DNA from 4 places in the Arthrobacter sp. Z1-9 genome. Region 2 is predicted to be linked to each of the others. Evidence: riboswitches for the same ligand, from Rfam matches in the RefSeq annotation. Region 2 holds a riboswitch; each other region holds the start of a gene.
What was found. A riboswitch is a leader RNA that binds a small molecule or an ion and turns the genes downstream of it on or off. The one in region 2 is predicted to bind S-adenosylmethionine.
Positions count from the first base shown of each region.

Region 1: it holds a riboswitch for S-adenosylmethionine, as region 2 does, so the genes downstream of both, M1D93_RS03540 (cobalamin-independent methionine synthase II family protein) here and metX (homoserine O-acetyltransferase MetX) in region 2, are expected to answer to the same signal.
Region 3: it holds a riboswitch for S-adenosylmethionine, as region 2 does, so the genes downstream of both, M1D93_RS18485 (DUF1737 domain-containing protein) here and metX (homoserine O-acetyltransferase MetX) in region 2, are expected to answer to the same signal.
Region 4: it holds a riboswitch for S-adenosylmethionine, as region 2 does, so the genes downstream of both, M1D93_RS12260 (aminotransferase class V-fold PLP-dependent enzyme) here and metX (homoserine O-acetyltransferase MetX) in region 2, are expected to answer to the same signal.

Region 1 covers NZ_CP096456.1:739,900-747,402, forward strand. Annotated here, with positions in the region: gene M1D93_RS03510 (HAD-IIA family hydrolase) at 1-181, opposite strand, end outside; gene M1D93_RS03515 (TrmH family RNA methyltransferase) at 252-920, shown strand; gene M1D93_RS03520 (hypothetical protein) at 1,155-1,988, shown strand; gene fbaA (class II fructose-bisphosphate aldolase) at 2,163-3,182, shown strand; gene M1D93_RS03530 (DUF3151 domain-containing protein) at 3,183-3,605, shown strand; gene M1D93_RS03535 (uracil-DNA glycosylase family protein) at 3,795-4,427, opposite strand; gene M1D93_RS03540 (cobalamin-independent methionine synthase II family protein) at 4,640-5,845, opposite strand; SAM riboswitch class I at 5,857-5,962, opposite strand; gene M1D93_RS03545 (M14 family zinc carboxypeptidase) at 6,208-7,269, shown strand.
Region 2 covers NZ_CP096456.1:1,526,303-1,533,805, forward strand. Annotated here, with positions in the region: gene M1D93_RS06955 (HNH endonuclease signature motif containing protein) at 1-932, opposite strand, end outside; gene M1D93_RS06960 (VOC family protein) at 1,171-1,809, opposite strand; SAM riboswitch class IV at 1,974-2,089, shown strand; gene M1D93_RS06965 (bifunctional o-acetylhomoserine/o-acetylserine sulfhydrylase) at 2,133-3,458, shown strand; SAM riboswitch class IV at 3,554-3,669, shown strand; gene metX (homoserine O-acetyltransferase MetX) at 3,682-4,797, shown strand; gene M1D93_RS06975 (MFS transporter) at 4,979-6,361, shown strand; gene M1D93_RS06980 (zinc-binding dehydrogenase) at 6,466-7,503, shown strand, end outside.
Region 3 covers NZ_CP096456.1:3,995,065-4,002,567, reverse strand. Annotated here, with positions in the region: gene M1D93_RS18515 (hypothetical protein) at 1-175, opposite strand, end outside; gene M1D93_RS18510 (UDP-N-acetylglucosamine 1-carboxyvinyltransferase) at 401-1,924, shown strand; gene M1D93_RS18505 (glutamate--cysteine ligase 2) at 1,992-3,221, shown strand; gene M1D93_RS18500 (DUF1905 domain-containing protein) at 3,346-3,648, shown strand; gene M1D93_RS18495 (O-succinylhomoserine sulfhydrylase) at 3,721-4,929, opposite strand; gene M1D93_RS18490 (rhodanese-like domain-containing protein) at 4,930-5,340, opposite strand; gene M1D93_RS18485 (DUF1737 domain-containing protein) at 5,337-5,615, opposite strand; SAM riboswitch class IV at 5,629-5,743, opposite strand; gene opgC (OpgC domain-containing protein) at 6,031-7,503, shown strand, end outside.
Region 4 covers NZ_CP096456.1:2,644,459-2,651,961, reverse strand. Annotated here, with positions in the region: gene M1D93_RS12280 (FluC/FEX family fluoride channel) at 1-298, opposite strand, end outside; gene M1D93_RS12275 (fluoride efflux transporter FluC) at 298-729, opposite strand; gene M1D93_RS12270 (metal-dependent transcriptional regulator) at 730-1,443, opposite strand; gene M1D93_RS12265 (class I SAM-dependent methyltransferase) at 1,475-2,233, opposite strand; gene M1D93_RS12260 (aminotransferase class V-fold PLP-dependent enzyme) at 2,345-3,784, opposite strand; SAM riboswitch class IV at 3,821-3,934, opposite strand; gene hisN (histidinol-phosphatase) at 4,092-4,904, opposite strand; gene rsgA (ribosome small subunit-dependent GTPase A) at 4,953-6,068, opposite strand; gene aroA (3-phosphoshikimate 1-carboxyvinyltransferase) at 6,052-7,440, opposite strand; gene M1D93_RS12240 (DoxX family protein) at 7,448-7,503, opposite strand, start outside.

The sequences.
Region 1 (7,503 bases), 790 kb from region 2:
TGTTGGTGAGCACCAGGAAGCGCTTGGACGTGTCCACCCACCGCTGGATCAGCTCGGCGGCGCCGGGCACCGCCTGGTTTTCGTGGACCAGGACGCCGTCCATGTCCGTCAGCCAGCACTCGATGTCCTGCCCGCTGCGGTACACCGAAGGTGACCCTTTAACCTTGTCCGCTTCTGCCATGCCTACCTCCGCCGGTGATGAAAGCCCGAAAGGTCCAGTCTAGTGTTGAGGGGTGAACCAAACGCCCGGTATGACGTCCGAACCGCCAGCAGCATCCGGAGAGGCACCCCCGGAGGGGCCGGGCGAAAAGCCGGAAGTCGGCGTCGGACCCTGGGAAGGCGAGCTGCCGGAGGGTGACCACTGGGACCCTGACCTCCTGGCGGACGGCGACCGCCGCAATGTGCTGGACAAGTACCGCTACTGGAAGCATGACGCGATCGTGGCGGAGCTGGACTCCCGGCGGCACAACTTCCACGTCGCGATCGAAAACTGGCAGCACGACCTCAACATCGGCACGGTGGTGCGCACAGCGAATGCTTTCCTCGCCAAGGAGGTGCACATCATCGGACGACGGCGGTGGAACCGCCGGGGCGCGATGGTCACCGACCGCTACCAGCATGTCCGCCACCACCCCACCGTGGAGGATTTTGTGGCCTGGGCGCAGGGGGAGGGGCTGGCGATCATCGGGATCGACATCTTCCCGGACTCCGTTCCGCTCGAAACCTACGAACTGCCCAAGGACTGCGTGCTGGTGTTTGGCCAGGAAGGCCCAGGGCTGACCCCCGAGGTGCATGAGGCCGCCCTCGCCACCCTGTCCATCGAGCAGTTCGGGTCCACCAGGTCCATCAATGCGGCCTCGGCAGCCGCAATCGCCATGCACGCCTGGGTACGCCGGCACGTGTTCAACCAGCACGTGTAGGGTGCGCGAAATGGCATTTAACGGCAAAGCTGGCGCCCCGGATTGCCGTTAAATGCCATCTCGCTGTGTTCTTGATGCGTGGGATGTGGATAACTCCTTCCGGCCAGTCCTACCGGGCGAGAATGGGGGATGCGCAGGGCAGCCCTTCCACCTCACTTGACCAACGGTTCCTTTTCCCTCCGGGCTTCCGACAAGGCCGGGGTCACGCGTACGCGCACGGCGGCGAAGGACCTGGTGACTGTTTCACGGGGAATCCGGGTGCCGGCAAAGTCTGAAGCCACGGGGCCGCTGGCATTGCGGGCCTACACTGACCTTGACGACACGTCGATCCTGGCGTCATTGTCGGCCGCGCACGTTTGGGGCGTGCCGTTGCCAGCCCGATGGACCGGTGACTGGCGGATCCACCTCGCCCGGCGCCGCGGTTTCAGCTTCCCGCGTCGTGCCAACGTCGTAGGGCACCTGTTGACTTTCCTCCCGGATGAGGTGACGGAGTACGACGACGTCCGGCTCACCTCGCCTGCGCGGACCTGGCTGGACTTGGCTTCCATGCTTGAAGTGGCGGAACTGGTGGCGGTGGGCGACTATCTCGTCTGCTCCCATGGATCCGCGTTCCCACGCTCAAAGGAGGCCATCTGCAGTATCGAAGAGTTGCGCGGCATCATCGGTCAGCATCCCGGGATGAGGGGCGTTCGCACTGCCCGCGGAGCGCTTGACCTGATTCGAGTGGGATCGGATTCTGCACCCGAGACCCGGATGCGCCTGCTGCTCATTGATGCCGGGCTACCGGAACCGCTCCTGAACCACGTGCTGTTGGACCAGCGTGGAGTTCCTGTCCTTTGGCCGGACGCAGCCTACCCACAATGGAAGATTGCACTTCAGTATGACGGTGAACACCATGGCGGCGCGGAGCAGTACCTCAGGGATATCCGTCGGCAGGACATGACCGCCTCACAGGGCTGGATGGAAGTCCGGATTTGCAAGCAGCACCTCGAAGGCGAGCGCCCCGCCGTCGTGCAGAAGGTCAGGCGGGCGCTACAAAGCAAGGGCTGGAGCCGAAATGACAGATAAGGGCAATTGCGAGCCCCGCCATTGCCATTAAGTGCCAGCTCGGCTGGGACGTGCGAGGTAAGGGTGCGGCGTAACCCGGAACACTCTTTGCGCGGTAATGGCTAGGATGGTGCTAGCCGTAAGCGGTACTCCAGGGTTACCAGCCCACCGACGAACCTCAGCATAGGAGTCAGCATGCCCATTGCAACCCCAGAGATCTACTCCGAGATGATCGACCGCGCGAAGGCGGGTGGATTCGCGTTCCCGGCTGTGAACGTCACGTCCTCGCAGACGCTGAACGCAGCCCTGCGCGGCTTCGCGGAAGCTGAGTCGGACGGCATCGTTCAGGTCTCCACCGGCGGTGCGGCCTACTGGTCCGGTGCCTCCACGAAGGATATGGTTGCAGGCTCCCTGGGCTTCGCCGCCTTCGCCCGTGAAGTGGCGAAGAACTACAACGTCAACATCGCCCTGCACACGGACCACTGCCCCAAGGACAAGCTGGACGGTTTTGTGCTGCCCCTGCTCGCAGCGTCCGAGGCTGAGGTCAAGGCCGGCCGCAACCCGTTGTTCAACTCCCACATGTGGGACGGCTCCGCTGAGACCCTGCAGGAAAACCTGCGTATCGCCCGGGAGCTGCTGGAGCGCACCGCGGCCGCGAAGATGATCCTTGAGGTCGAGATCGGCACCGTGGGCGGCGAAGAGGACGGTGTTGAGAACGAGATCAACGAGAAGCTTTACACCACCGTCGAGGACGCCCTGGCCACCATTGATGCACTTGGCGCCGGCGAGAACGGCCGCTACATCACCGCTCTGACCTTCGGCAACGTCCACGGCGTCTACAAGCCCGGCGGTGTTAAGCTGCGCCCGGAGATCCTCAAGGACATCCAGGCCCAGGTGGGCGCCAAGATTGGCAAGGACAGCCCGTTCGACCTCGTGTTCCACGGCGGTTCCGGCTCCTCGGACCAGGAAATCGCCGACGCTGTTTCCTACGGCACCATCAAGATGAACATCGACACCGACACCCAGTACGCCTACACGCGTCCGGTGGCGGACCACATGTTCCGCAACTACGACGGTGTCCTGAAGGTCGACGGTGAAGTGGGCAACAAAAAGACCTACGATCCCCGCGTCTGGGGTGCCTCCGCTGAAGCCGGCCTGGCAGCCCGCGTGGTGGAAGCCACGAAGCAGCTCGGTTCGGCCGGAAAGACTTTCTAGATGTCGGACGAGTTCCGCAAGAACCTGATGGGCCCCGAGCCCACGCTCCTGCCTGCCGAGACCGAGGTCTACCAGCAGCTGGAAGCAGGCCAGGAAGCCCTGGACCTGGTGGAAAAGCACCCCACATCCTCGCTGCTGTGGGCCGTGCTGGCCGAAGAGGCCTGGGCTGAGGGGCGAACCATCGATTCCTACGCCTACTCGCGGGTGGGCTACCACCGCGGGCTGGACTCGCTGCGCCGCAACGGCTGGCGGGGCGTTGGCCCCATCCCGTGGGAGCACGAGCCCAACCGCGGCTTCCTGCGGGCGCTGTACTCGCTGGGGCGCGCTGCCGCCGCGATCGGCGAGGCGGAGGAGCCGGAACGGATCGAGAAGTTCCTGAACGATTCGGACCCCACGGCGAAGGCAGCCATCGAAAGCAAGTAATACAACGCGGGGTCGCTTTCCGCCCTCTCCGATAGCCGGATTCGGCTGGACGATCCCCACCGCCTCCCTCGCTTCGCTGCGCTCAGCCAGGGAACCCGGGCGGCGGAGGCCCCTTAGGCCGACGACGGCCGGTCACCTTTTTGAAAAGGTGACCGGCCGTCGTCGAACTTTAAGGCTTCCGATGGGGAACTAGCTGGATTTCTGCAGGCCCGTCCGGGCCATCGCGTCGGCGTAGGCCACGCGCATGTCCTCGAGGTACTCCTCCTGGCGGGCAGGCGACCCGGCGAAAGCGCGGCCGCTGAGGGAACGCACCTTGTAGGTCTTCAGGCCGCGGCGCCAGAGCAGCGGCACTTCGGTCTTCAGCAGCAGGTTGGCCAGGCGGTTGGCCTCCGTGCCGTGTGCCACGATCACCGAGGCGCGCGGAACGAGTGCCAGAAACTTCAGCAAAGGCTTGAGGCCCGCGGAAATCTGGTCGGGCGTGAATTTCCCGTTGGCCTCTCCGGCGACATGCCAGGGGTGGACGTTCCAGGGCATAACGAACTCCGGCCGCAGTCCCAGCTTCCACTGGATCCCCAGCATCCGGGTGGCGGCGTCGTGGTCGCCGGCGGTGATGAAACCGGACGGGTCGGCCTCACCGATGTTCGAGTACAGGCTGATGATGCGGCATTCGTCGACGTCGTGCATGGGGTCCACGTAGGGCACGATGGTGCCGGGCTTGGTGTCCTGCAGGGAATCGCACAGTTCGTTGACGGCTGCAACATTGGGTTCGTAGCGGCGGTTCAGAAGCTGCTCATGGAAGGTTTCGGGTGCCAGGGCTGTCATGTAGTGCTGGGTCTCCTGCGGGGATTGGTGTTGCTGCCACCGCGAAAATGGGCGCACGATGGCGCAGCAATCCGAAGTGGTTGAAATGGGGCGGACCGATTCCTGGTCGGCCTTTACCAGTTTAGCAAGCCCCGCGAAACGAAACGCCGGTCCCGTGCACCCAAATCCAAAAGGGCACGGAACCGGCGAGTTCAGCGTTTATTGTCCGGTGGCTACCAGAGCCGCTTGGTGGCCCGGCGCGCACCCTCTCCCAGGGCTTCCAGCTTCGCGAAGGCGATCTGCGGATGGACCCTGCCGCCCAGGCCGCAGTCGGTGGAGGCGGTGACGTTCTCACGGCCCACAACATCTGCGAACCGTACGATCCGGTCCGCCACCAGGTCCGGGTGCTCCACCACATTGGTGGCGTGCGAGACGATACCGGGGATGATGACCTTGCCCTCGGGGAGCCTGGTGTCCTCCCAGACCCGCCACTCGTGCTCGTGGCGGACGTTGGCAGCCTCGAAGGAATAGCCCCCGGCGTTGATCTGCAGCATGGTGTCCACCAGGTCCGCAAGGGGAAGGTCGGTGGTGTGCGGGCCGTGCCAAGAACCCCAGCAGAGGTGGAAGCGGACCTGCTCTTCGGGAAGGCCGCGGAGGGCGTAGTTCAGGGCCTCCACGCGGATCTGGGTGAACTTGAGGTAGTCGGCCACGCTCGGCTCGGGGCTGATCTGGTCCCAGTTCTCGGCGATGGAGGGATCGTCGATCTGAAGGATCAGGCCGGCGTCGATGATGGCCTTGTACTCTTCGCGAAGCGCGTCGGCGAAGGCATAGATGTACTCCTCCTCCGTGGCGTAGTACTCGTTGGTGATGCGGGACGCGCTGCCGGGGGAGAGGGCCGCGACGAACCCGTCCTTCAGTCCGGTGGCGGCCAGGCCTGCCTTCAGGTTAGCGATGTCGGAGGCGACGGCGTCCTGGCCTGTGTAGACGAGCGGTCCGGTGACCTTGGGGAACGGCTTGGGGCCACCGGTGAAGATGCCGCTGGTGGGATCGTTGTAGGCCTCGGCAAAGTTGGTGCGGTCGCGGCGGTGGATGAAGCCGGTCAGCTGGACGTTGCCCGGGGTGGATTCCTTCGGTTCAACCGCCCACTTGGCGTCGTTGTCCAGTTCCAGCCCGCCCATGCGCGCGAAGGAGTAGGACCACCAGGCGCCGTAGTCCACAGCAGCGGACATCGCGTGCCCGTATTCGCCGTCGTTGGGGATATCAATGCCCAGACTTTCCTGGCGCTGGACCAGGTCCACCACGGAAGCGGTGAGCAGTTCGTTATAGCCCTCTACGTCGGCAGGGTCCGCTTCGCGTGCGGCGTTGGCGGCAATAAGTTCTGGGGTACGGGGCAATGATCCGGCGTGGGTGACGCGGATGTGGTCAGTGTTCAGGGACATGCTGGAATTCCTTTCCATCGGTCCTGGCAGTAGCACCTTCGCAGGCAGGACGTACCTGCGCTATGTGGGTTGCTGCGGCGTCATCGATCCAGGTCTCTCGGCCGCTCCGGATGGGTTCTCTCACTTAAATGCACCGGTACGCCCGGGAGCAAATCGGCTTGCGGATTATGTCGGGCGGAACTCCGGGCGGTGCCGCCCAAAACCAGGGCCGGAAACCCACGTTTCAGAACGTGATAACTGACTGCAGATCATTGTCATATCCATTGACAGGATTGGTCCAGGTTGGTTGGCTTTTGTCACAGCCCACATGGGGGACATTGCGGGCTGGCCCCAGCTGATGCATTCGAAAGAGGTAACGCCCTGTGAGAAAAACCCTGGCAACCTTCAGGACTTTGGCAGTTTCCGGAGCCTTGGCACTGGCAGCAGTGGCCGCGCCGGCACCGGCGATGGCCGTGGGCGAAGGCCCCAACTATGACGGCGACGGCCAGATCACCACATCGAAGCTTGCCACGTACGAGCAGATGGTCTCCTTCCTCAAGGACCAGGACGCCCGCCAGGGCGCCATGGAACTGGAGGTCATCGGCCAGACCGTGAAGGGCCGGGACATCCACCTGGTCAAATACATGACGGATCCGGCCAAGCCCACCATTCTCTACCTGACGCAGCAGCACGGCAACGAGCAGCTCACCACCGAGGGCGCGCTGGAATTCGTCAAGCACCTGGGCACCGGCAAGTCCGCAGGCGTTCTCGACGGCGCGAACATCCTCATCGTTCCCATGCTCAACGCGGACGGCGCCATGGGGGACGTGAACTTCCCGCTGGATGATTACCTGGCCAAGGGGGACCGCAACATGACGCGGTACAACGCCGAAGAGGTGGACCTCAACCGCGACCACGTAGCCAAGCTCCAGCCGGAAACGCAGGCGCTGCACAACAACGTGATGCGCAAGTACCGGATCGACTACATGATCGACCTGCACCACCAAGGCACCCGCAGCGAACGCGACGGCAAGCTGGTCTCCGGGTCCATCCTGTACCCCACCACGCCGAACGCCGATCCCGCAGTTGTCGAAAAGTCCAAGCAGCTGGGCGCCGTCGTGTTCCACAACGTCGACTCCACCGGCTGGGGCCACCTCGGCAAATATGTGGGCGGCAGCGCCGAGACGATCAGCCGCAACGGGATCGCCGTGGAATACGGGATCGCGACACTCCTGTTTGAGATGCGCGGCATGTCCGACCACTACCTGGACGGCTACGCCCTGGGGCTGCGGAGCAACGGATACCTGATCAAGCAGACCGTCACCACCCTGACTGCCACCGCCGCTGCGATCGCTGACGGATCAATCGCCGACGCCGACACCTCCTTCTGGGACAGCCTGGCCACCCAGACCTCCCGGCCCGGTGAGGAAGCCGACGACGAGTAGCACCGCTGCTGACAGTCCGCCGCGGTCCTTCGCCCTGCAGGAGTCCTTTACCCTGCAAGAAGGACCGCGGCGGTCCAGCGAGTGGACAAAGTCCCTCATCGGCTAAACTTGGGTGGTAAGAGCCCCGGAACTCTTGCGTCGCTGTGCCGCCCCGCGGACCAGCGAAGGCCGGTCCATTCGGGGCATTCTCATGAACGGCGCTCCACCAGGCGAGCCACGAAGTGGCCCGGCCCG
Region 2 (7,503 bases):
GTGACCAGCACCTGGGCCCGGGGTGAGGGTATCCCGGTGGTCGTGCCGCCCAGGAGCCAGCCCGCAGCGACATCTGCCCGGAGCTGGGAGAGGGTGCGGGATTCCTCCGGTCCCTGCATGTCCCGGGAGATGTCGGTGAGCCGGTCCCAGATCGCGGACGCCTGATCCGCGGGCAGGCACGCGGCGATCCAGGCCGTCCCGTCGTTGTCCGGCCAGTATTCGACCCGCCGGTCCGCCACACCCTTGGCGTGCCGTTTCTCCAGGCTTTCCGGGTGGTGGCGTTCCCGCCACCCCCTGGCCTTGGCCTTGAACCGGTACGCCGGCATCTCCCCTACCGGGCACCGCCGGGCCGCACCAGGGGCCTCCGGGTCCAGGAAGTGCGCCTCCAAAGCCGCCGCCCCGGCAGGGTCAAGGCCCACGGTCTGATCCACCATGGTTCGGGCGTGCGCCCAGGAAATCGTGCCTGACTGCAGTGCCGCCAGGGTCCTCGGCAGGGACGTGGTGAGGGTATGGGAGTCAGCGAGCAGGGCACCGGCGGCCCGGTCACCGATCGCCAGCACACACCCGACCTCGGCGACCAGGCTCCGGTCCTGCGCCGTCGCCTCATACGGTGACGAAGCCGGCGGATTCAGCACTTTCGTGGCCCCGGCAAACACCGCCACCGCCTCCGCCTTCACGGCCGCCAGTTTCGCTTCGGACCGGGCCACCGCGGCAAGAACATGCAAAGCCCGATCAGCAACCCGCTGCAACGGATCAGCATCAAACCCCACCCCAGCGCCAGCAACCCCGACAGCCTCAGGAATGCCCGCGGCATCGGGTCCGCCAGTGGCACCGGAAACAGCTGTATCGCTGCCAGCCAGCGCCGCCATGAATGCAGCGACAGCAGCGACAAGGGCTTCCTCCGCCTGCGCCACTGCCGGGTTCGTTTCCATACCTCCATCATGGCGATGGGGTACGACAATTTGCGGTAGCCCTCCAATAGCTGGCAAGGGGGGCCTACTGTCGACTCAGCATCCAGGTTCCACCGGCCCTACCAATGTCGCCACGACATGGATTCGGCCGCCATCGGCAGGTGACGCCGTTGTCACAAGCTGATGGCGGCCGAAGTTTAGAAGGGCAGTCTGCCCAAGCCGAGGCCCGGGCAGAAGCGCCCGGGCCTATGAACGAGGATCAGATCGTGACAGCTCCGCTGGAGGTCTCGAATGTCACCGAAAGGATTCCGGGGGTCCCGTGTGGTGCCACCCATTCCACGGCAACGTCTTCGAGCGGCTTTTCCACCGGCTCGCCCAGCCATTCGGTCACCCGTGCTGCCGAGCCGGCAATGGTCAGGCAGCTCATCTTGACGTTGCTTTCATAGGCGTTGGACGGGTGCAGCGACGGGTCGCCCTCCCACTTGAGCATGTACGGAACCTGCGGGTCCGCAATCAGACCCAGGATGCCAATCTGTTTCCAGACGAGTTCGCGGCCGTCAGGAAACTTGCGGTTTCCGTTGACAGCGGAGCGTCCGAGGCGTTCTTCAAAGGGGACCAGGTCGTCAACCTCGACGCACCAGCCCATCCAGCCGCCGCCCGCCGCAGACCGTGCACGCACTGCCTGGCCGAAAGGAGCCTTGTCCGACGCCGGGTGGTCCAGGACCTCAACGACTTCGAGGTACTTGTGCCCCGCAAGCGGGATGATCATATTCCGGGTTCCGAACCGCGGGTGTACCCCGCCCTTTACTGCCTCAACGCCGAGGGCAGAGGAAATACGTTCGGTGGTGGCAGCCAGGCCATCGTGTTCACAGGCGTAAGAGACGTGATCCATGCGCATGGCAACATCTTGGCACTTTGTGATCGGGCTCTCAGCTAAGGGTAGCCTTACTGGGATCTGTGTTGCGAAGCGGCATTAATCCAGGGTCCGCTGCCGGCGGCCGCAAGGACTATGTTCGTCACAATCCTGTCCAGCCTCGCATGCCTGTTCCTACACTGAGCTCAGGTCATGAGTGCCAGCGCCAAGCCCCGGCTCGCTGGCCGGCAACCCTCCATCCGCGGTGGGGTGCCCCGGGTGAGGACCTGGCTGTCCGGCAATGGCCGGATGGCAAGCGCGGCCCGCGGTGCGTCGAGCATGCCGGGCCCATGTCAAAGGAGCCTTAGTTGTCCAACGGATGGTCTTTCGAAACCCGCCAGATCCACGCAGGGCAGGAGCCGGACGCTGCCACGGGTGCCCGTGCGCTCCCCATTTACCAAACCACGTCCTTTGTGTTCCCCAGCGCCGAGAGCGCAGCGAACCGGTTTGCCCTTGCTGAGCTGGCGCCCATCTACACCCGGATCGGCAACCCCACCCAGGAAGCTGTGGAACAGCGGATCGCCAGCCTCGAAGGCGGTTTGGGAGCGCTGTTGCTCAGCTCAGGCCAGGCCGCTGAAACTTTTGCAGTCCTGAACGTCGCCGAGTCGGGGGACCACATTGTGGCCAGCCCCAGCCTGTACGGCGGCACCTACAACCTCTTCGCCCACACGCTGAAGAAGTTCGGCATTTCCGTCACATTTGTGGCGGACCCGGACAACCTGGACCAGTGGCGTGCCGCGGTGCAGCCCAACACCAAGCTGTTCTTTGGCGAGGTGGTCTCCAACCCGCGGCAGGACGTCCTGGACATCGAAGGCGTCTCCCACGTTGCGCATGAGGCCGGAGTTCCCCTGATTGTGGACAACACCCTGTCCACCCCGTACCTGATCCGGCCGCTGGAATGGGGCGCGGATATTGTGGTGCACTCGGCCACCAAATATCTGGGCGGACATGGTTCTGCCATCGCCGGCGTGATCGTGGACTCCGGAAAGTTCGACTTCGGCAAGGACCCCGCGAAGTTCCCCGGCTTCAACACGCCGGACCCCACCTACAACGGCCTGGTGTATGCCCGGGACCTCGGCGCCGAGGGTGCCCTGGGCGCCAACCTGTCCTACATCCTGAAGGCCCGGGTGCAGTTGCTGCGCGACCTTGGCTCAGCCGTATCGCCCTTCAACGCCTTCCTCATCGCCCAGGGACTGGAGACGCTGAGCCTGCGGGTGGAACGCCACGTCGCCAACGCGCTGGAAGTTGCGCGGTGGCTGGAGGCAAGGGACGACGTCGAATCCGTCGCCTACGCCGGGCTGCCCTCCAGCCCGTGGTACGAGCGCGGCCGCAAGTACGGCCCCAAGGGCACCGGTGCCATCGTGTCCTTCAACCTTGCCGGCGGCGCGGAGGCGGGCAAGCGCTTCGTGGACGCACTGGAGCTGCACTCCCACGTGGCAAACATCGGTGACGTCCGTTCCCTGGTGATCCATCCGGCGTCGACCACCCACAGCCAGCTCTCGCCGGAGCAGCAGGTTCTTGCAGGCGTGAACCCTGGCCTGGTGCGGCTTTCGGTAGGAATCGAGCATATTGACGACATCCTGGCTGACCTTGAAGCCGGCTTCCGGGCGGCCAAGGAGGCCACCGGCGCCTAACCGAACCCATGGCAGCAGCGTGGCAGCGGGCCGGGGAAGTCACAACCAGTCACACTCTTGGCGGCAGGCAGGGCCTGTTTCGTACACTCGAACCAGGTCATGAGTGCCAGTGACAGCCCCGGCTTGCTGGCCGGCAACCCTCCTTCCGCGGTGGGGTGCCCCGGGTGAAGACCTGGCCTGCCGGTCATTCGACGGCGGGCAAGCGCGTAGAAGAGGTCTTGCCATGACGGTTACCGTCACCCGTACCACTGTCCCCGAACACGGGATTGTCCGCTATGCCTCCATCGGGGGGCTGAAGCTGGAAGCCGGCGGATACCTGCCGGACGTCACGCTGGCCTATGAAACCTGGGGCACCCTCAACGATGACGCCAGCAACGCCGTCCTGATCGAACATGCACTGACCGGCAGCACCCACGTAACCCGCGGCGACACAGAGGAACCCGGCTGGTGGGAACAACTCGCCGGGCCGGGTGCCCCGGTGGACACCAACCGTTTCTTCGTGGTGTCCATCAACATCGTGGGCGGCTGCTACGGGTCCACCGGTCCGTCGTCGCCGGCTCCGGACGGAACGCCCTGGGGCTCGCGCTTTCCGCTGGTGACCCTGCGGGACAGCACGGTGGCAGAGGCCCGGCTGGCCGACCAGTTGGGAATCGGGAGCTGGTTTGCCGTGCTGGGCGGCTCGATGGGCGGGGCCCGCGCGCTGGAATGGGCCGTTACGTACCCGGAGAGGGTGCAGCGCTGTGCTGTGATCTCCGTGGGCGCCGCGAGTACGGCCGAGCAGATCGCCTTTGCCCAGGCACAAACCCTGGCCATTCGGCAGGACGCCAACTTCAACGGCGGTGACTACTACAACGGACCCGCCCCCGAGGAAGGCCTGGCCCTGGCCCGGCGCATCGCCCACATCACGTACCGCTCCCCGGTTGAGCTGGACGGACGGTTCGGGCGCGCGCCGCAGTCGCCCGAATCGCCGCTGCAGGGCGAGCAGCTCTCAGCCCGCGGACGCTACCAGGTGGAGAGTTACCTGGACCATCAGGGCACCAAACTGGTCCAGCGCTTCGACGCCAACAGCTATATCGCCATCACCGAGGCGCTCATGAGCCACGACATCTGCCGAGGACGCGGGCCGCTCGCCCAGACCCTGTCCAGTGCCAACGCGCGCTTTTTTGTCGCCGCTGTGGACTCGGACCGGCTCTACTTTCCGTCCCAGTCCCGGGAGCTGGCACGGGCACTCCCCGGAGAAGTGGACGTCCACCTCATCGAGGCGCCCATCGGCCATGACGGGTTCCTCACCGAAATCGGGCAGCTGGGATCGCAGCTCCGGCAGCACCTTTCGGCATAACGCACGCAGCAAAAGGCAACATATGTGCATTAACGCAGATGGGCTCTGCATGATTCGCCGTTGAGCTGGGCGTACAAGCAGACCATACTCAATGGGACCCGGCGGTTCGTGGCCAAAATCACGCGTATCCGCCACAGCCTGTCCCAGTGGTGTCGAAGAGGATGCCGAAGGAGTTCACTAAATGAGTACGGAAAGCTCCGCCGCACGGCGGCCAGAGGAAACCGACGTCAAGGCCTCAGGCCTGAAGAAAGTCGTTACGGCCTCCATGGCCGGCACCGTTGTTGAGTGGTACGAGTTTTTCCTCTATGCCTCCGCCGCCACCCTGGTGTTCGGCAAAATGTTCTTCCCCAATTCAGGGACTGAACTGGATGGCATCATCGCTGCCTTCGTCACCTACGCCGTAGGTTTCGTGGCCCGCCCCATCGGCGGCATTGTCTTTGGCCACTTCGGTGACAAGTTCGGCCGCAAGCAGTTGCTGCAGCTGAGCATCATCCTGGTGGGCGTTGCCACCTTCCTGATGGGATGCCTGCCCACGTTCGCCCAGATCGGCTACTGGGCTCCGGCCCTCCTGGTGTTCCTGCGCTTCGTGCAGGGCTTCGCTGTCGGCGGTGAATGGGGCGGCGCCGTGCTGCTGGTTGCCGAGCACAGCCCCAACAAGTCCCGCGGGTTCTGGTCCAGCTGGCCACAATCAGCGGTTCCGATGGGCAACCTCCTGGCCACCGGCGTGCTGTTCACCCTTTCGGCCACGCTCTCCCCGGAGGCATTCCTCAGCTGGGGCTGGCGTGTCGCCTTCTGGCTCTCCGCCGTGATCGTGATCGTTGGCTACTACATCCGCACCAAGGTCCAGGATGCGCCGATCTTCATCGAAGCCCGCAAGGAAGTCACGGTGGAGAAGAAGGGCTACGGTGTTGCCGAAGTCTTCCGCCGCTACCCGCGCGGTGTCTTTACCGCCATGGGCCTGCGTTTTGCCGAGAACATCCTGTACTACCTCGTGGTGACGTTCTCCATCACCTACCTGAAGATCATCGTTCAGACCGACACCTCCCGCATCCTCCTGCTTCTGCTCGTGGCGCACTTCATTCACTTCTGCGCCGTCCCGCTCGTCGGCAAGATGTCGGACGCGTTCGGCCGCCGGCCGGTCTACATGGCCGGCGCGATCCTCGGCGGCACCTGGGGCTTCTTCGCCTTCCCCATGATGGACACCGGCAATGACTTCGTCATCCTGGCCGCCATCACCATCGGCCTGCTGTTCCACGCGCTGATGTACGCGGGGCAGCCGTCCATCATGGCCGAGATGTTCCCCACCCGGATGCGGTACTCCGGCGTTTCCCTGGGGTACCAGGTGACGTCTATCGTCGCCGGTTCGCTGGCACCCATCATCGCCACCTCACTGCTGGGGACCTTCAAGTCCTCCACTCCGGTGGCGCTGTACCTGCTGGGAGCCTGCATCGTGACCGCAATCTCCGTGTTCTTCCTCAGGGAGACCCGCGGCATCTCGCTGCACGATGTGGACGCAGCCGACGCCCAGGGCACTGCCGACCTGCTCGCGGCCGGCAAGAAATAATCCTCGGCACCACCAATGCCGAAATAGCACCGACTGCCCGGACCCGCGACCACGCAGGCCCGGGCAGTCGGGCGTCAGCACCTTCCAGGAAGTCAGGATCTCCCATGAAAGCAGCCGTCCTTTACGCTACGGTCCCGCCCGGAACCAGCTACACCGAGGCCCGTCCCCTCCGGGTCGAGGAGCTCGGCCGGCCCGAACCCCGCGCCGGGGAGTTGGGCATCAGCATCACCTACTCGAGCCTGTGCCATTCGGACCTGTCCGTGGTGGATGGCTCCCGCGTCAGGCCCCTTCCCATGGCGCTGGGGCACGAGGCGGTAGGGCGGGTCGCCGCAGTGGGTGAAGGTGTCACGGATGTTTCCCCCGGGGACCACGTGGTCCTCGTCTTCGTCCCCAGCTGTGGTGACTGCCGTGCGTGCCGGGCGGGCCGTCCGGCACTCTGCCACCGGGCCGCGGAAGTCAACGGGTCGGGGGACCTCCTGCACGGTGAGGCCCTGCTGCGGACGCCCGCGGGGGAGCGGATCAACCACCATTTGGGGGTTTCAGCATTCGCCGATTACGCCGTGGTGGCCAGGGAATCAGTAGTGGTCATCGACGACGACGTCCCCGATACTGTCGCGGCAATGTTCGGTTGCGCCGTCCTCACCGGAATGGGAGCTGTCCTCAACACGGCAGCTGTCCAGCCAGGTCAGTCCGTGGCAGTCTTCGGACTCGGCGCCGTGGGGCTTTCGGCCGTTATGGCCGCGGCGCTCGCCGGCGCCTCCTCCGTGATCGCCATCGATCCAAACGCCGGCAAGCACGGGCTCGCCCTGAAGTGCGGGGCAACCGCCGTCGGGACCCCGGACGACGCTTCCCGCTTGATCAAAGAGGCCGCCGGTGACGGCGTGGACACCGCCATAGAAGCTGTGGGGTCAGCCCGGGTCATCGCATCGTGCCTCGAGCACGTGACGCGCGGCGGCGCCGTGGTCTCGGTAGGGCTGCCGCACCCGACGGCGGAACTGACAGTGCCCGCGCTGCAGTTCGCCGGGGCGGGCAAGCGGCTGCTGGGTTCGTATATGGGCGACGCCGTCCCGGGCCGGGACATCCCCCTGTACCTTTCGTACTGGCGCGAGGGAAGGCTTCCCGTTGAGCTGCTGCATAGCGAC
Region 3 (7,503 bases), 1.9 Mb from region 2:
TGTTGGCCAGCCCGTTGTTGACGCCGACGATTGCAAAGGCCTGGCCCGTGGGAAGGTTGTTGTTGCACTGGGGCCACGAGACGTCAGTTCCCAGTGTTGACTGATTCCCCTCTCCCGGCGATGGCGCTGCCGAGGCCGGCCGGGCGGAGACCAGGAGCAGGACGGCTAACAGCACGCCGGCCACTGTGGCTGCCGCTCGGGTGCCTCGAACCCAGCCCATTGGCGCCTCCGTCGTCGTCGAGGAAAGAGGTTTTATAAAAGTGTCCTCCGCGCCGGCGCGCAGGGTCAACATTCAGCTCGCGGCGATTTCTATCGCATGTAGTGGGTAAACGCTCTCCATCCTGATGCGGACCGCACCGAATTCGCCTACCTCTAACTCATTTATGATATATTTTTGGGCATGACGCAGGAAACCACGGAACACGTTGCCGCCATGCTCCGGGATGCCCGGGGCGAGAAAGGCTGGACCCAGGGCCAGCTGGCCGCCGAACTAGGAACCAGCCAGAGCGCCATTGCGCGGATGGAGCAGGGCAAGCAGAACCTGAGCCTGAAAATGATCCAGCGGCTCGAGACCATCTTTGGCCGGAGCATCGTCAACGTGGGCAAACCGCAGATGACGCACCTTCGCGTGGAGGGCGGGCATACGCTGTCCGGAGCCGTGGACGTCAACAGCAGCAAGAACGCCGGCGTCGCACTGCTGTGCGCAAGCCTCATCAACCGTGGGACAACCGTTCTTCGCCGGCTTGCGCGCATCGAAGAAGTTAACCGGATTGTCGAGGTGCTCAGCAGCATCGGCGTCGAGTGCACCTGGCTCAATGATACCGACCTCCAGCTGCGCAGGCCGGCCGTCCTGGACCTGGCGGCGATGGACGTGGAAGCGGCCCGCCGCACGCGCAGCGTCATCATGCTGCTGGGGCCGCTGCTGGACGAATCCTCGGAGTACCAGCTCCCATACGCGGGTGGCTGCGACCTCGGCACGCGCACCGTGGAGCCGCATATGCAGGCGCTGCGCCAGTTCGGACTCGCAGTGGAGGCCACCGCCGGCTTCTACAGCGTTCAGGCTCCTTTGGCCGATACCCGCGACCGTTCCTTCGTCCTGACCGAGCGCGGCGATACTGTCACCGAAAACGCCATCATGGCAGCGGCACACCGCGAGGGGACAACGGTGATCCGCAACGCCAGCCCGAACTACATGGTGCAGGACCTCTGCTTCTACCTGCAGATGCTGGGCGTGAGCATCGACGGCGTCGGCACCACCACCTTGAAGATCACCGGACGCCCCATGATCGATGCCGACATCGAATACTTCCCCTCCGAGGACCCCATCGAGGCAATGAGCCTCATCACCGCCGGAATTGTCACCAACTCCGAAGTGACCATCCGCCGCGTCCCCATCGAGTTTATGGAGATCGAGCTGGCCACACTGGGGCAAATGGGCCAGCAGCTGGAGATATCCGGCGAATACATGGCACGCAACGGCCGGACGCGGCTGGTGGACGTGACCACTAAGCCTTCAGAGCTGCACGCACCGGAGGACAAGATCCACCCCATGCCCTTCCCGGGCCTGAACATCGACAACCTGCCTTTCTTTGCAGTCATTGCCGCCAATGCCACCGGCCAAACCATGATCCACGACTGGGTTTACGAAAACCGCGCCATCTACCTCACGGAATTGAACCGGCTGGGTGCGCAGGTTCAGTTGCTGGATCCCCACCGGATCTATGTCAATGGGCCCACCAAGTGGCGCGCCGCGGAGGTGGGCTGTCCGCCGGCCCTGCGTCCCGCAGCCTGCCTGTTGCTTGCCATGCTGGCAGCCCGGGGGGTCTCCGAGCTGCGGAACATTTACGTCATTGAGCGCGGCTATGAGGACCTGGCGGAGCGGCTGAACGCTATCGGGGCCAAAGTGGAGTACTTCCAGGACTGAGCATTCACGCTTCGTCATGAAATTCTGAGGACCTTCAAAAGTCCTCCAGCTGCCGCAGAATGTGAGTATGCGAACATTCGGCGTTGAGGAAGAGCTCCTGATCGTTGATCCGGAAAGCGGGGAGCCGCTTGCCCTCGCTGATGCCCTGCTGTCCGTCCGCCGGTTGGCGGCCGACGACGCTCCGGACGACCCCCGGGACCTGGCAACCGAAGACAAAACCGCTTACGACGACGACGGGTTGGGCCTGAGTGCCGAACTCAAGCTGGAACAGATCGAGACCCAGACGCGGCCGTGCCTGGAGTACGGTGTGCTGCTTGACCAGATCCGGGCTGGACGGGCGCTCGCTGACAAGGCTGCCAGGAAACATGATGCCCGGATTGCTGCGCTGGCCACGTCGCCCCTTGGCCTGGCCAGCCACACCACCCCTGATCCACGCTATGCAAGGATGCTGGAACGTTTTGGCCTGACCGCTCAGGAACAGCTGACCTGCGGCTTCCACGTCCATACCTTCATTGAGTCACCGGACGAGGGCGTGGCTGTGCTGGACCGGATCCGCGACAAGCTGGCAGTCCTCACGGCCCTAAGTGCGAACTCGCCGTTCTGGAACGGGCTTCAGACCGGCTTCGAAAGCTACCGCACCCAAGCGTGGAACCGCTGGCCCACATCCGGTCCCGCCGGTATCTACGGGACATATTCCGCCTACCGGAGGGTGGTCACCCGTCTTCTGGACAGTGGAGTGATGCTGGACGAAGGGATGATCTACTTCGACGCCCGCCTGTCCCGGAACCATCCCACTGTCGAGGTCCGGGTTGCAGACGTCTGCCTCCGGGCCGAGGACGCAGCTCTTCTTGCCGTTCTCGTCAGGGCGCTGGTGGAGACTGCGAGCCGTGAGTGGCACGAGGGGGTTGAGCCCGCGCCGGTGCCCACCGTACTTTTGCGGATGGCTTCCTGGCAGGCCAGCAGCGGTGGACTCAGCGGGGAACTCCTGGACTTCGGTACGTTCCGGCCCGCGCGGGCCGCCGATGTAGTGCATTCCCTGGTGGACTACCTCGCCCCGGTATTGCAGGAGCAGGGTGAACTTGCACTGGTTTGCCAGGGCGTCGAGGACATCCTTGCGCGAGGGACAGGGGCAGCTGAACAGCGCCGCATCCGCGACCGGACTTTGGCCGCCCTGGCCCCGGAAGACCTGGGCTTTGGTGCGGTGGTCAAGCACGCGGTGGACGTGACGATGCGCGGTTCCGGCCATCTTTCAGCTGTCGACGGGTCCCCGGAGTTGCTGCGCGTCCGCCAGTCCTAGCAGGATCAATTCTTCCGCTCGCCTGGTGCTGCCTTCAGCGAGGTGGAAAGCACAACAAAAGCCTTTGACAGGAAAGAATCGACAGCCGGTGGCGCCCAGGCAGGAGGCGTGCCATACTCGGCGCGTGACGGCGTCCTACTCCTTCAAAGCTGAACTTTGGCTATATCCGGGCGAAGCGGGCTGGCATTTCCTGACCCTCCCGGCAGACGTCGCGGACGATATCCACGAACTAACCGCCGGCGCCAGCAAGGCATTCGGATCCGTCAAAGTGACTGCGGAAATCGCAGGGCACTCCTGGCAGACCTCGCTGTTCGCGGACCAGAAAGCCGCTTCGTACCTCTTGCCCGTGAAGAAGGCCATCAGGGACAAAGCCGGGATCAGGGAAGGCGACGAGGTGGCCGTCCACCTCTCCATCGAAGACAACTGATGAAACCCTCGCCCGTATATCCAGCGCAGGCGCCGGTGCCGGAGAGGAACTTGGCCGCAGCGCCAGGCAACTCTAGATCTGCTTCAGAGCCTGTTCGAGGTCGCCGATCAGGTCGTCCACGTCCTCCAGGCCCACGGAAAGCCGCACCACGCCGTCGCTCAGGCCGATTGCAGCACGGCCTTCCGGCCCCATGGCGCGGTGCGTGGTGGTGGCAGGGTGCGTAATCAGGGACTTGGAATCGCCAAGGTTGTTGGAGATGTCGATGATGCGCAGCCCGTCCAGCAGGGCAAAGGCGGCTTCCTTGCCGGAGCGGCCGCCGGACGGAGCAAGCTCAAGCGTGAGCACCGTACCGCCGGCGCTCATTTGCTTGGCAGCCAGCCCGTACTGCGGGTGGGACTTCAGGAGCGGGTACTTTACCCAGCTCACGGCAGGCTGCTGCTCCAGCCACTCAGCCAGCCGCAGGGCAGACGCCGAAGAGTGGTTGACGCGCAGGGCCATTGTCTCGAGGCCCTTGGTGAGCACCCAGGCGTTGAAGGCGGACAACGACGGACCGGTGTGGCGCATCAGCTGCTTGACCGGCCCCTCGATAAATTCCTTGGTGCCCAGGATGGCGCCACCCAGGACTCGTCCCTGGCCGTCGATGTGCTTCGTGCCGGAGTAGACGATAACGTCGGCCCCCAGCTGCCCGCAGCGCTGCAGCAGGGGAGTCGCAAAGACGTTGTCGACGACGACGGTGGCACCTGCTGCGTGCGCGAGTTCGCTCACCGCGGCGATGTCGACGATCTCCTGCATGGGGTTGGACGGCGACTCAAAGAAGACGGCAGTGGTGGGCTGGGACAGGGCGTCGCGCCACTGGTCCAGGTCCGGGCCGTCGACGAATACCGTCTCCACGCCCCACCGCGGCAGGATCTCGTTCAGGATCACAAAGCAGGAGCCGAACAGCGAGCGGGCGGCCACCACGCGGTCACCGGCAGCCAGCAACGCACCCAGGGCGGTAAACACGGCGGACATGCCGGACGCCGTCGCAAAGCACGCCTCGGTTCCCTCGAGGAGTCGCAGCCGCTCCTGGAAGGTGGCTACAGAGGGGTTGCCGTAGCGGGAGTACACAAATCGCTCGTCCTCCCCGGTGAAGGCACGCTCGGCAGCGGCTGCGGACTCGTAGACGAACCCCGAGTTCAGGAATACCGCCTCGCTTGTTTCCTGGAAGTTGGTGCGGTCCAGTCCGCCGCGGACGGCCTGGGTGTCGGGGCTCCAGCCGGCGGCGTCTTCGTTGAAGGTCACTTAGTTCTTTCCGAGGTTGGTGGGCAGGCCGCGGTTCTTCCAGCCGTTCACGGTGCGTTCGCCGTAACGGTCCGGCTCGCCCTCAAAGCCCTCCAGCACGTTGTAGGAGGTGAAGCCGGCCTGGGTGGCGGCAATGGCGGCCGCGATGGAACGCTGCCCCGAGCGGCACAGGAATACCAGTTCGGTGGCCGGATCCTCCGGAGCCTGCTGGCTCAGGTGGCTGATGAAATCGGGGTTGGGAATGCCTCCCGGAAACGTCCACTGGATGAACAGCGGATCATTGTCGGTGGCCTTGGTGTCGGGAATGCCGATATGGGCCCATTCGCCCTCAGTGCGCACATCCACCAGGATGGCTCCCTGCTGCAACTTTTCCCATGCCTCCTGGGGCGTCAGGTCTCCTGCGTAGCTCATGCGTGGCCCTCGCCGTCGAACTCGAGGTCTTCGCCAGCGGTTTCGAGGCTATCCACCGCTGTGGCCACGGCGGCATCGGCTGAAGCGATGGCCGCGGGCAGGACCAGGGCCTGGGCAACGATGACGCTGCTGCCGTTGAACGTTGCCGCCGGGCTCCCGTGCAGCACGTAGCCCTCGGCCAGGGCATCGGAAATCCGTTCACAGAAAGACCTGTCATCCGGACCGGTAACAAGCCGGTACGACAGTCTCTCTTCAGGGGCAGGTGCGTCAGACACGACGGATCTCCTTCTCTCACGCTTGCAACTCGAATCGGTCGATATGCCGAGTATTCACCTGAGGCACCCCGCCGCGAAAGGAGGGTTGCCGACCGGCCAGTCAGGGCTTGGCGCCGGTACTCATTACTCCCCAAAAACGTAACACTTGGCGCGCGGGGCAGCACCGCCGCCGTCGTCATGTTCCGTAACTGAACCGGGCGCGGTGCAGCAGGCGGTGATTTTTGCGGGGCAAGAGGAACGGACGACGGCGGCATCACCGCAGGTGGGCACGCTTTTCTTGCCCTTTCACGGACGGACCGCCGGATAAAGTTTCCTAGGGGCATTGCCTCATCATTGGAACCATCACCTGGGGGTCCCCATCAGCACGCGAACTGCCACGCCACAACACCGTACGGGTCCGTCTCAAGTACCCCGGCTGCGCGTGGCTGGGGCTGTCCTTGCCACACTGCTGATTGCCCTCGTGGCTGTGGTGCTGCCCGCGGGGTCGGCCCAGGCCGCGAGGAGCTTTCCGGAAGAGGGAAAGCCCCTGCTGGGCGCCCTTCTGGAATGGGGCGAGGACACCGCTGCCGGTTTCGCCGAGCGGCTGGGTGCCTCGCCGGCTGTTTTTGGCCACGACATAGCCTTTCCGTACCGCTCATCCGAGCAAAACGATATCGAGGGCTTCCTGGAACAGTCCTCGCTGCAGGGTGCCCACGCGATGCTCACCGTGAAGCCAACGGTGCCGCTGGACCAGGTCGACGCCGCGGCTGCGAAGTCCTTCGCCGAAAGGGTGTTGGAGCTTGCATCCAGCTTTAAGGGACAGCTGTTGATCCGGTTTGCTCCGGACATGAATGCAAGCTGGGTGGAGTGGGGACAGCAACCAGCCACTTACCGCTCTGCCTTCCAGACGGTCACTGCCGCCTTCCGGGAGGCCGGAGGCGGCGGCCGGACGCTTATGGTGTGGCAGCCCTATTTGGGCAAGGACTATCCCTTCGACCGGAACCGGAACGCACCCGCCCCGGGAAGCGACGGTTTCGCCCTGCTCGATACCAACGGCGACGGCGCCTGGAACGGGTCGGACGCGGCCTACGAACCCTACTATCCAGGGGATGAAGCGGTCGATTGGGTGGGGCTTACTGCCTTCCACGACGACACCGCCGGCGGTGCTGCCGTCAATACCGTCCCCCGTGCGGGCGAACTGCGGGAGATGCTCACGGGCTCCGGGGGTGAAAACTTTTACGCCACCTATTCCGGCGGACCTGACAAGCCTTTCCTCCTGCAGACCGCCGCTTTCTACAGCCCGGCCTCCGGCGGCGCATCGGAATCCGACGTCAAGGTGGCCTGGTGGGACCAGGTGGTTGGGACCGCCACTGCCGCTGAATTCCGGATGACAGGGGCTGTGGTGTGGGATGAGCGCACAAGCACCAGGGACACCGGGGTGGCGAGCATCGACTGGCTGCTCAGCGGAAACCCCGCCATTGCCCAGGCAGCCGTCGGCAGGCTGGAATCGTCCCCCATCGTCACAGGGCCGGTCACGGAAGTCAGCACAGGCACCGGGTACGTCCGTGCCAACACCCTCACCGGAGCCGCCGCCTGGACAGTAGGGGCGGCGCTTCTTATCCTCCTGGTTGCCCTGTGGCAGATCCCCGGCAGGGTCAATGCTGCGACAGCCTGGCAGTACAGGGATCCTTCCAGCAGGGACTCACGCGTGGACATGCTCCGCGGCCTGGCCATCGTGTTCGTTGTGGTCAACCACTTGGGCATGACCTCGCTGTTCCAGCTGCTCACGCAGGAAGCGGTGGGCTTCGTTTCGGGCGCCGAGCTGTTCGTTCTTTTCTCCGGCCTGGTAGTCGGCATGGTGTACGGGCCCAGAGCGAAGGATGACTTCGGAAAGGTGGTCGACCTTACC
Region 4 (7,503 bases), 1.1 Mb from region 2:
GTCCGCCTGCCAGCCCTGTGGCCAGTGCGGCCTCCCATTCCGGGGCCAGCCCCAGCTTCATGGTCATGGCGTGCGAGACCCCAATGATGAAACATCCCGTCACATTCACCAGCAGTGTGGCCCAGGGCCAGTGCAGCCGCGCCTGGTGCCCCCAACCATGCGGGGAATGCCCGGCGGAACGGGCGGAACGGGCGGGACGGGCGGTACGGATGGACGCATGCTGCGCGAACCAGCTGTCAACGCCGAAACGCAGAAGCGTCCCGGCGACGCCGAACAGGCCCACCAGGGCAGCAGTCATCACGCCGGGCGGCCCGCGCCGGCGTTAAAGCGCCCGGCCAGCAACGCGCCAAACCGCCAGCCGAGGCCCGCCGCCGCCAGTCCCAGAAGCACTGACAGGGCCAGGTAGGCGGCCCATACCGGGTGATCGCCGGCGCGGACCAGCTGGTCCACGGAAAAGACTACGGCCGAGAAGGTGGTGAAGGACCCCAGCAAGCCCGGCCCCAACCCGGCCCGTAACCAGAACGCGGTCTGCGGGCGGGCCATCCAGGCAGTGGTCAATGCAGCCAGGATGAAGCTGCCGCCGACGTTGATCAACAACGTGGTCCAGGGAACCGCACCGGGAAGATCGGGAAACGCCAGCCCCAGTCCATAGCGCAGTTCAGTGCCGATGAGGCCACCGGCGGCGACGGCGAGCCAGGCGCGGCCCGCCGGTTTGCCGGCCGGCTCCATTCAGCTGTCTCCCAGCAGGCAGCCCGTGTGGGGATGATCGCTGTGGACCCACAGGGCTGACGTGATTTCATCGGCCAGGTCATAGTCCCGGGTCCTGCCCGAGTTCCTGATCCGCACCACGAGGGCGCCGCCGAACGGTTTGCGGCCCAGAACCTCCACTTCGGCGTCGAGGTCTATTTCCTCGGCGGCAAGATAGCGGAGAAGGTCCGGGTTCTCATCGCTGATCCGGGTGATCCTGCCGGTGTGCCCCTGGTCCAGCTCACCCATCAGGTGGGCGCGCGGCATCAGCACTTTCCCGTCGGGGGTGGGAATGGGGTCACCGTGCGGATCCCGCTGGGGGTTCCCGAGTTTCGCTGAAACCCGCTCAATGAAGGTGTCAGAGACGGCGTGTTCCAGCAGCTCGGCTTCGTCGTGGACCTCGTCCCAGCTGTAGCCCAGCTGCTGGACAAGGTAGGTTTCGATCAGGCGGTGGCGGCGCACCATGGAAAGGGCCAGCCGGACGCCGGCGTCCGTCAGGGTGATGGCGCTATAGGGCTTGTGGTCAACAAGGCCCTGGTCCTTCAGCTTGCGGACCATCTCGGACACCGAGGAATTCGCGACGCCGAGGCGCTGGGCCAGCTGGGAGGACGTGATGGCCTTGTCCTGCCATTCCGTGAACGAGTAGATGACCTTGACGTAATCCTCGATGGAGGAGGAGGGCGCGCTGGTCTTCACAGCTCCAAGCCTACCCGTTGCCGGTTGGCCGTCATGCCTTGAAGGCCCGCCAGGCGAGCGTCAGATACGGCAGTTCAAGCTCGTCATCCAGGCTGTGGCCAAGGTGCTCGTGGAGGTACCAGTCCAGGTTGGCCAGCACCTTGGCGCGGGTGGTTTCGCCGGCGCGCAGGTAGTAGCTTCTGGACTTCGTCAGCTCAACCAGGTCCGAGGTGCTGACCCGGTCCTGCCAGTGGGTCACGTGACCCTCGAGCCCCTTGAACTCGGGCCCCACGTTAGGCCGGAAGTCCGGTTTGTACACATCGCCGGCGTGCATGATCCGGGAGAGCCGGTGGACCCAGGGCACGGATGTGTCCAGCTGGTTCCAGACCAGGCCCAGCGTCCCGTGCGGGCGGAGGACGCGGGCCAGTTCGGAGCTGGCGGCCAGGGCGTCGCACCAGTGCCATGCCTGGGCAACACTGACGACGTCGAAGGCTGCGGCAGGCAGGCCCGTCGCCTCCGCGGTGGCTTGGACTGCCGTGGCAGCGGGATAGTGCGCCCGTAACTGCTCGAGCATGTCAGCAGAGGGGTCCACGGCCGTGACGGCCAGGCCCATGTCCAGCAGCAGTTCGGTGAACTTGCCGGTGCCGGCACCGGCATCGAGCGCCTCGCGGGCGCCCGGGGGCACCAGCCAGCGGGCTGATTCTTCCGGGTAGCCCGGACGGACCTGCTGGTAGTGCCGGCCGCCGTCCTGGAAGCTCTGGCCAAGCTCCCGCCGCCGTCCGTGATCAAGCCTGGGGCCACCCCGTACCACGCGTGGCCTCCTTCGTCCGATGCCCTTGGGTATCCTTCGAATGTACCGCAATCGCCGTAGAGGCAAGATCAGGAAGCAGAGTCAGCGCGAACCCGTAGCAGGCACGAGGGTTCAGTCGTCGATGCAGGGGGCAGCGCCGGCGGTTCCCGGCGTGTTGGGTGCCCAGTGCGGGTAGGTCCGCGTGTCGTTGGCAGGAACCCAGCGCCCCGCATCCACCACGTAGTCCCACCCGAGGCCGTTGCGGCGCAGCGACTCGATGCCGGCCAGGAGGCGTTCGGCATCCTCAAGACGTGAGCCGACGCCGAAACTTGCACGAAGGGAACCGGAGGGAAGCCCGAGCCGCTTCAGCAGCGGGTGCGCGCAGAAGCGGCCGTCCCGCAGGCCTACGCCGTGCTCAGCGGAAAGGTAGGCGGCCACAAGGCCGGCGTCATAGCCTTCCACGGAGAAGTTGACCACGCCGATCGTGTCCGTGTCCGGGTTGGTGTCCTTGAAGATCTGGTGCACGGTCACGCCGTCGATCGTCTGCAGGCCTTCCACCAGGAAGGAGCGGATGGCCGATTCGTGGGCGTGCCACTGTGCCTGGTCCAGCCCGGCGATCACCTGGGTGGCGCGGGCCAGGGTTGCTGCGCCAAGGACGTTCGGCGAGCCGCCCTCATGGCGGGCCGGGCCCGTGGCCCAGCTGACGCCGTCGAGCCTTGCTTCCTTCACGGCGCCGCCGCCGGCCAGATGGGGCGTTCCGGCGTCGAGCCAGTCCGGCCGGCCCACCAGCACGCCGGTACCAAACGGCGCGTAGAGCTTGTGGCCGGAGAAGGCCAGATAGTCGACGCCGTCCGCGGCAATGTTCACGCGGCGGTGCGGTGCGAGCTGGGCCGCGTCCACCACGATCCTTGCGCCGTGTTCGTGGGCAAGTGCGGCGAGGGCCCGGACGGGAAGAATTTCACCGGTGACGTTGGAGGCGCCGGTGACGGCGAGCAGGCTCACGCCGCCCTGTTCCAGCTCAGCGCGGACGGACTCGATAGTCCCTGCGATGGTGTCAGCGGCAACGATGCTCCGGTGGGGGACGCCCTGCCACGGCAGCAGGTTCGCGTGGTGTTCGATGTCCAGGTACAGGACGTCGCCGTCCGGATGTCCATCGGTGGCGGGGAGGCAGCCTGCCAGCAGGTTGAGGGAGTCTGTGGTGTTGCGGGTGAAAATTACTGAGTCATCAGGGCGGCCGCCCACGAAGTCCCGGACGATGCTGCGTGCGTTCTCGTAGACGGACGTGCTGATCTGGGAGGCGTAGCCGGCGCCGCGGTGGACGCTGGCGTAGAAGGGCAGGATCTCGTTGAGGTACGCCGAGACCACCGAGAGGGCGGGAGCGGAGGCGCCATAGTCGAGGTTGGCGTACCGGACATGCCCGCCGGAAATCAGGGGTGCCTGGATTTCCGCGCCGGTGACGGCGGCAAGGGGACGGCCGGCAACATCGCGGCGGGCATCAAAAAGGGCAGCGGCTTCAGCCTCGATGCTGTCAGGCTGGGCGGGGGCGTTGGGGGAGACGGTGGCAGTTGTCACAGAGACCTCACTTCGGAAAGGACTCCCTGCTCCGGGAATCCGCGCTTGCCGCATCCGTTCCGGACCGGCCTGGTCGTCACCCGGGGCACCCCACCGCGGTTGGAGGGTTGCCGGCCAGCAAACCGGGGTTTCGCGCTGGCACTCGTGACCTGGTTAAGAGCGTAGGACATGCGGCAGGAAGGTTTGAAGCCGGCTCGAATGTTAAGCGCTTTGTTACGCGGACGCTGAAAGTGCTGCTTTGACCGAAGAAACGACGGCGGGCGCCTCCTTTTGGAGGCGCCCGCCGCTGATTCTTCGGAGTAGTTCCCTAGAGAAGATCGTCCAGGTCAGGGTTCAGCCTGCGGAGTACCTCGGAGTGCAGGATGGAGTTTGTGGCCAGAGCGTTGCCGCCGAATGGCCCGTCCTCTCCTTCCAGGGAGGTGAAGCGGCCGCCCGCTTCGACCACGATCGGCACGAGCGCCGCCATGTCGTACAGGTTCAGTTCGGGTTCGCAGGCGATGTCCACAGAGCCTTCCGCCACCATGCAGTAGGACCAGAAATCGCCAAATGCCCGGGTCCGCCACACGTCCTCGGTGAGGCCCAGGAAGTTGTCCAAGCTCCCGCGTTCCTTCCAGCCGCCCAGGCTGGAGTAGGACAGGGATGCGTCGGAGAGGTTGGCGACGTTGGAGACGCGGAGGCGGGTGGCAGCAGCCAGGGACCGTCCCATGTAGGCGCCCATGCCCTTGGCCGCCCACCAGCGCTTGCCCAGGGCCGGGGCGCTGACCACACCAACAACAGGCTCGCCCTCATCAACCAGGGCGATCAGGGTCGCCCACACCGGGACCCCGCGGACGAAGTTCTTGGTGCCGTCGATGGGATCGATGATCCAGCGGCGGGATCCGTGGCCGGTACTGCCGAACTCTTCACCGAGCACGGCGTCGCGCGGACGGGAGCGGGACAACTGGCCGCGGATGGCTTCTTCCGCAGCTTTGTCCGCGTCGGTGACCGGCGTCAGGTCGGGCTTGGTCTCCACCTGGAGGTCCTGGGCCTTGAAGCGGCTCATGGTCTGGTCATCCACAGAGTCTGCCAGGACGTGCGCCAGGCGCAGGTCATCGTTGTAGCTTGAAGCGGGTTGGATCATGGTTCCAAACTACCGTCTGCGCGCGGTTCTGCTGGGAGATCGGCTTTGTCAGTTGACGCTGCCGAGCTCCTTGGCCTCCTGCGCCTCCTGCCGCGGGTCGGTGCCCAGGAGGCGCCGCAGGGATGCCAGCCGGGCTTCTCCGGTGGCTCCGGCATGCCCACCGCCCACCCAAGCGTCCAGCCCGCAGTTCACGGCCGTGGCGGTGTGTTTGCAGCCGCGTTCGCAGTCCTCGATGCCGGGGGAGAGGTCCGGGAAGGAGCGCAGGATCCGGTCCGGGTCCACGTGCGCCAGGCCGAAGGAGCGGATGCCAGGGGTGTCGATGATCCAGCTGCCGGCGGGTGCGTCTGCAAGCCTCAACGCCAGCGCGGACGACGACGTGTGGCGGCCCCGGCCCGTCACCGCATTGACCCCGCCGGTGGCACGTTCGGCCCCGGTCAGCGCGTTGACCATGGTTGACTTGCCCACGCCGGAGTGCCCCAGCATGACTGTCACTTTTCCGTCCAGGTAAGCGCGGAGCTCCGCGACGGCCCTGCTGTCCAGGCGCGCGGACAGGCCGTCGTCCGAGCGGGCATCGATCCCCGAAGCGCTGGAGTCGGCCGTCCGGCTGATGATCACGGGGAGGTCGAGGTGCGTGTAGTTGGACAGCAGCTCGGCCGGATCCTTGACGTCAGCCTTGGTGACCAACAGGATTGGCTCGATCCCGGCGTCGTACGCCGCCACCAGGGCGCGGTCGATGAAGCCGGTGCGCGGCTCGGGGTTGGCGGCAGCCACCACAACCACCAGTTGGTCCGCGTTGGCCACCACGGCGCGTTCCACGGGATCGGTGTCGTCCGCGCTGCGGCGCAGCAGCGTCCTGCGGTCCTGGATCTTGACCAACCGGGCCAGGGTGTCCGGTTCGCCGGAAACGTCGCCCACGAGGGAGACGAAATCGCCCGCCACGACCGGGTTGCGGCGCAGCTCCCGCGCCCTCGCTGCGATGACCACTCGTTCGTTGCCGGAGTCCTCGCCCACCACGGCCGTGTACCTGCCGCGGTCAACGGTGATGATCCGTCCCGTCACGGCGTCGTCGTGGCTGGGCCGGTCCTTGGTGCGGGGGCGCGAACCCTTCTTGCTGGGCCGGATGCGGACATCCGATTCGTCCCAGGAATCAGTGCTCCGCGCCACCGGTTGAACCTTCCGCGCCCGTAGCGGGGCCTGCCTGGCCAAGCATGTCCGCCCACAGCCGGGGAAAGTCCGGCATGGTTTTGGCGGTAGTGGCGATGTCCTCCACCTGCACACCCTCCACTGCCAGGCCAAGGATTGCGCCGGCGGTGGCCATGCGGTGGTCGGCATAACTGCGGACGACGCCGGCGTGCAGCTTGGCAGGCCGGATCACCAGGCCGTCGATGGTCTCCTCGGCATCACCGCCAAGGCGGTTGATCTCGGTCACCAGTGCGGCAAGCCTGTCGGTTTCGTGCCCGCGCAGATGGGCAATGCCGCTCAGCCGCGAGGGCCCGCTTGCCAAGGCGCACAGCGCAGCGACGGTCGGGGCCAGCTCGCTCGTGTCCGCGAAATCCGCGCCCTTGATCTCCGGACCGCCCGTGACGGTGAGGACGCCGTCGCGCAGGCTAACCTCCGCGCCCATCTCGGCAAGAATGGTCCGCCAAAGATCCCCTACCTGTTGCGTCTGTTCGGGCCAGCCGGGAACCCGTACGGTACCGCCCGAAGCCAGGGCCGCGGCAAGGAACGGACCGGCGTTGGACAGGTCCTGCTCAATCCGCTGGTCGAAGGCCCGAATGGGACCGGGTGCAACAACCCAGTGGTTGGGAACCGAATCGTCAACAACAACCCCGGCGCCCCGCAGGACGGCGACGGTCATGTTGATGTGGTCCAGGCTCGGTACGGGTTTCCCTACGTGCTCGAGGTGCAGGCCCTCAGTGAACCGTGCCCCCACCAGGAGAAGTGCCGAGACGAACTGTGAGGAGGCGCTGGCATCGATGACCAGGTGGCCGCCGCGTACTTCTCCGGTGCCTTCCACTGCAAACGGCAGTGACGACGGCGTGCCGCCGCCTTCAGCGGAAACGGCCACTCCCAGCGCCTTGAGCGCCTCGATGATGGTTCCCATGGGCCGCTTCCGGGCGTGGGGGTCGCCGTCGAACAAGCTGGCGCCGTTCCGGAGCACCGCAAGTGGCGGAACAAATCGCATCACCGTGCCGGCCAGGCCGCAGTCGATCATGGTGGAGGTCGGCGCAGCAGCCGCCGGCAGCGGCAGGACCTCCAGGTCCGGCCCGAAGGCCCCGTCCCCCGGCACCTCGGTGATGGTGGCGCCAAGCTGGCGGAGCGCGTCAATCATCAGAGCCGAATCCCTGGAGTGCAGCGGCGCGCGCAAACGTGACGGGCCGTCAGCCAGGGCGGCAAGGACCAGGTACCGGTTGGTCAGGGACTTCGAACCGGGCACCGTGACGGTGGCATCCACCGGGCGGGACGCGAAAGGTGCGGGCCAGTGGGGGAGGGATGCTCCGGAGTTGTCGAAGGTGGCGGCGGCTGCGGCGGTCATGTCCTGCTTATGCCCCTTTGGCCTGTTCAACAGCGCGGCGTACAGCCTTATCGGCCTTGGAGA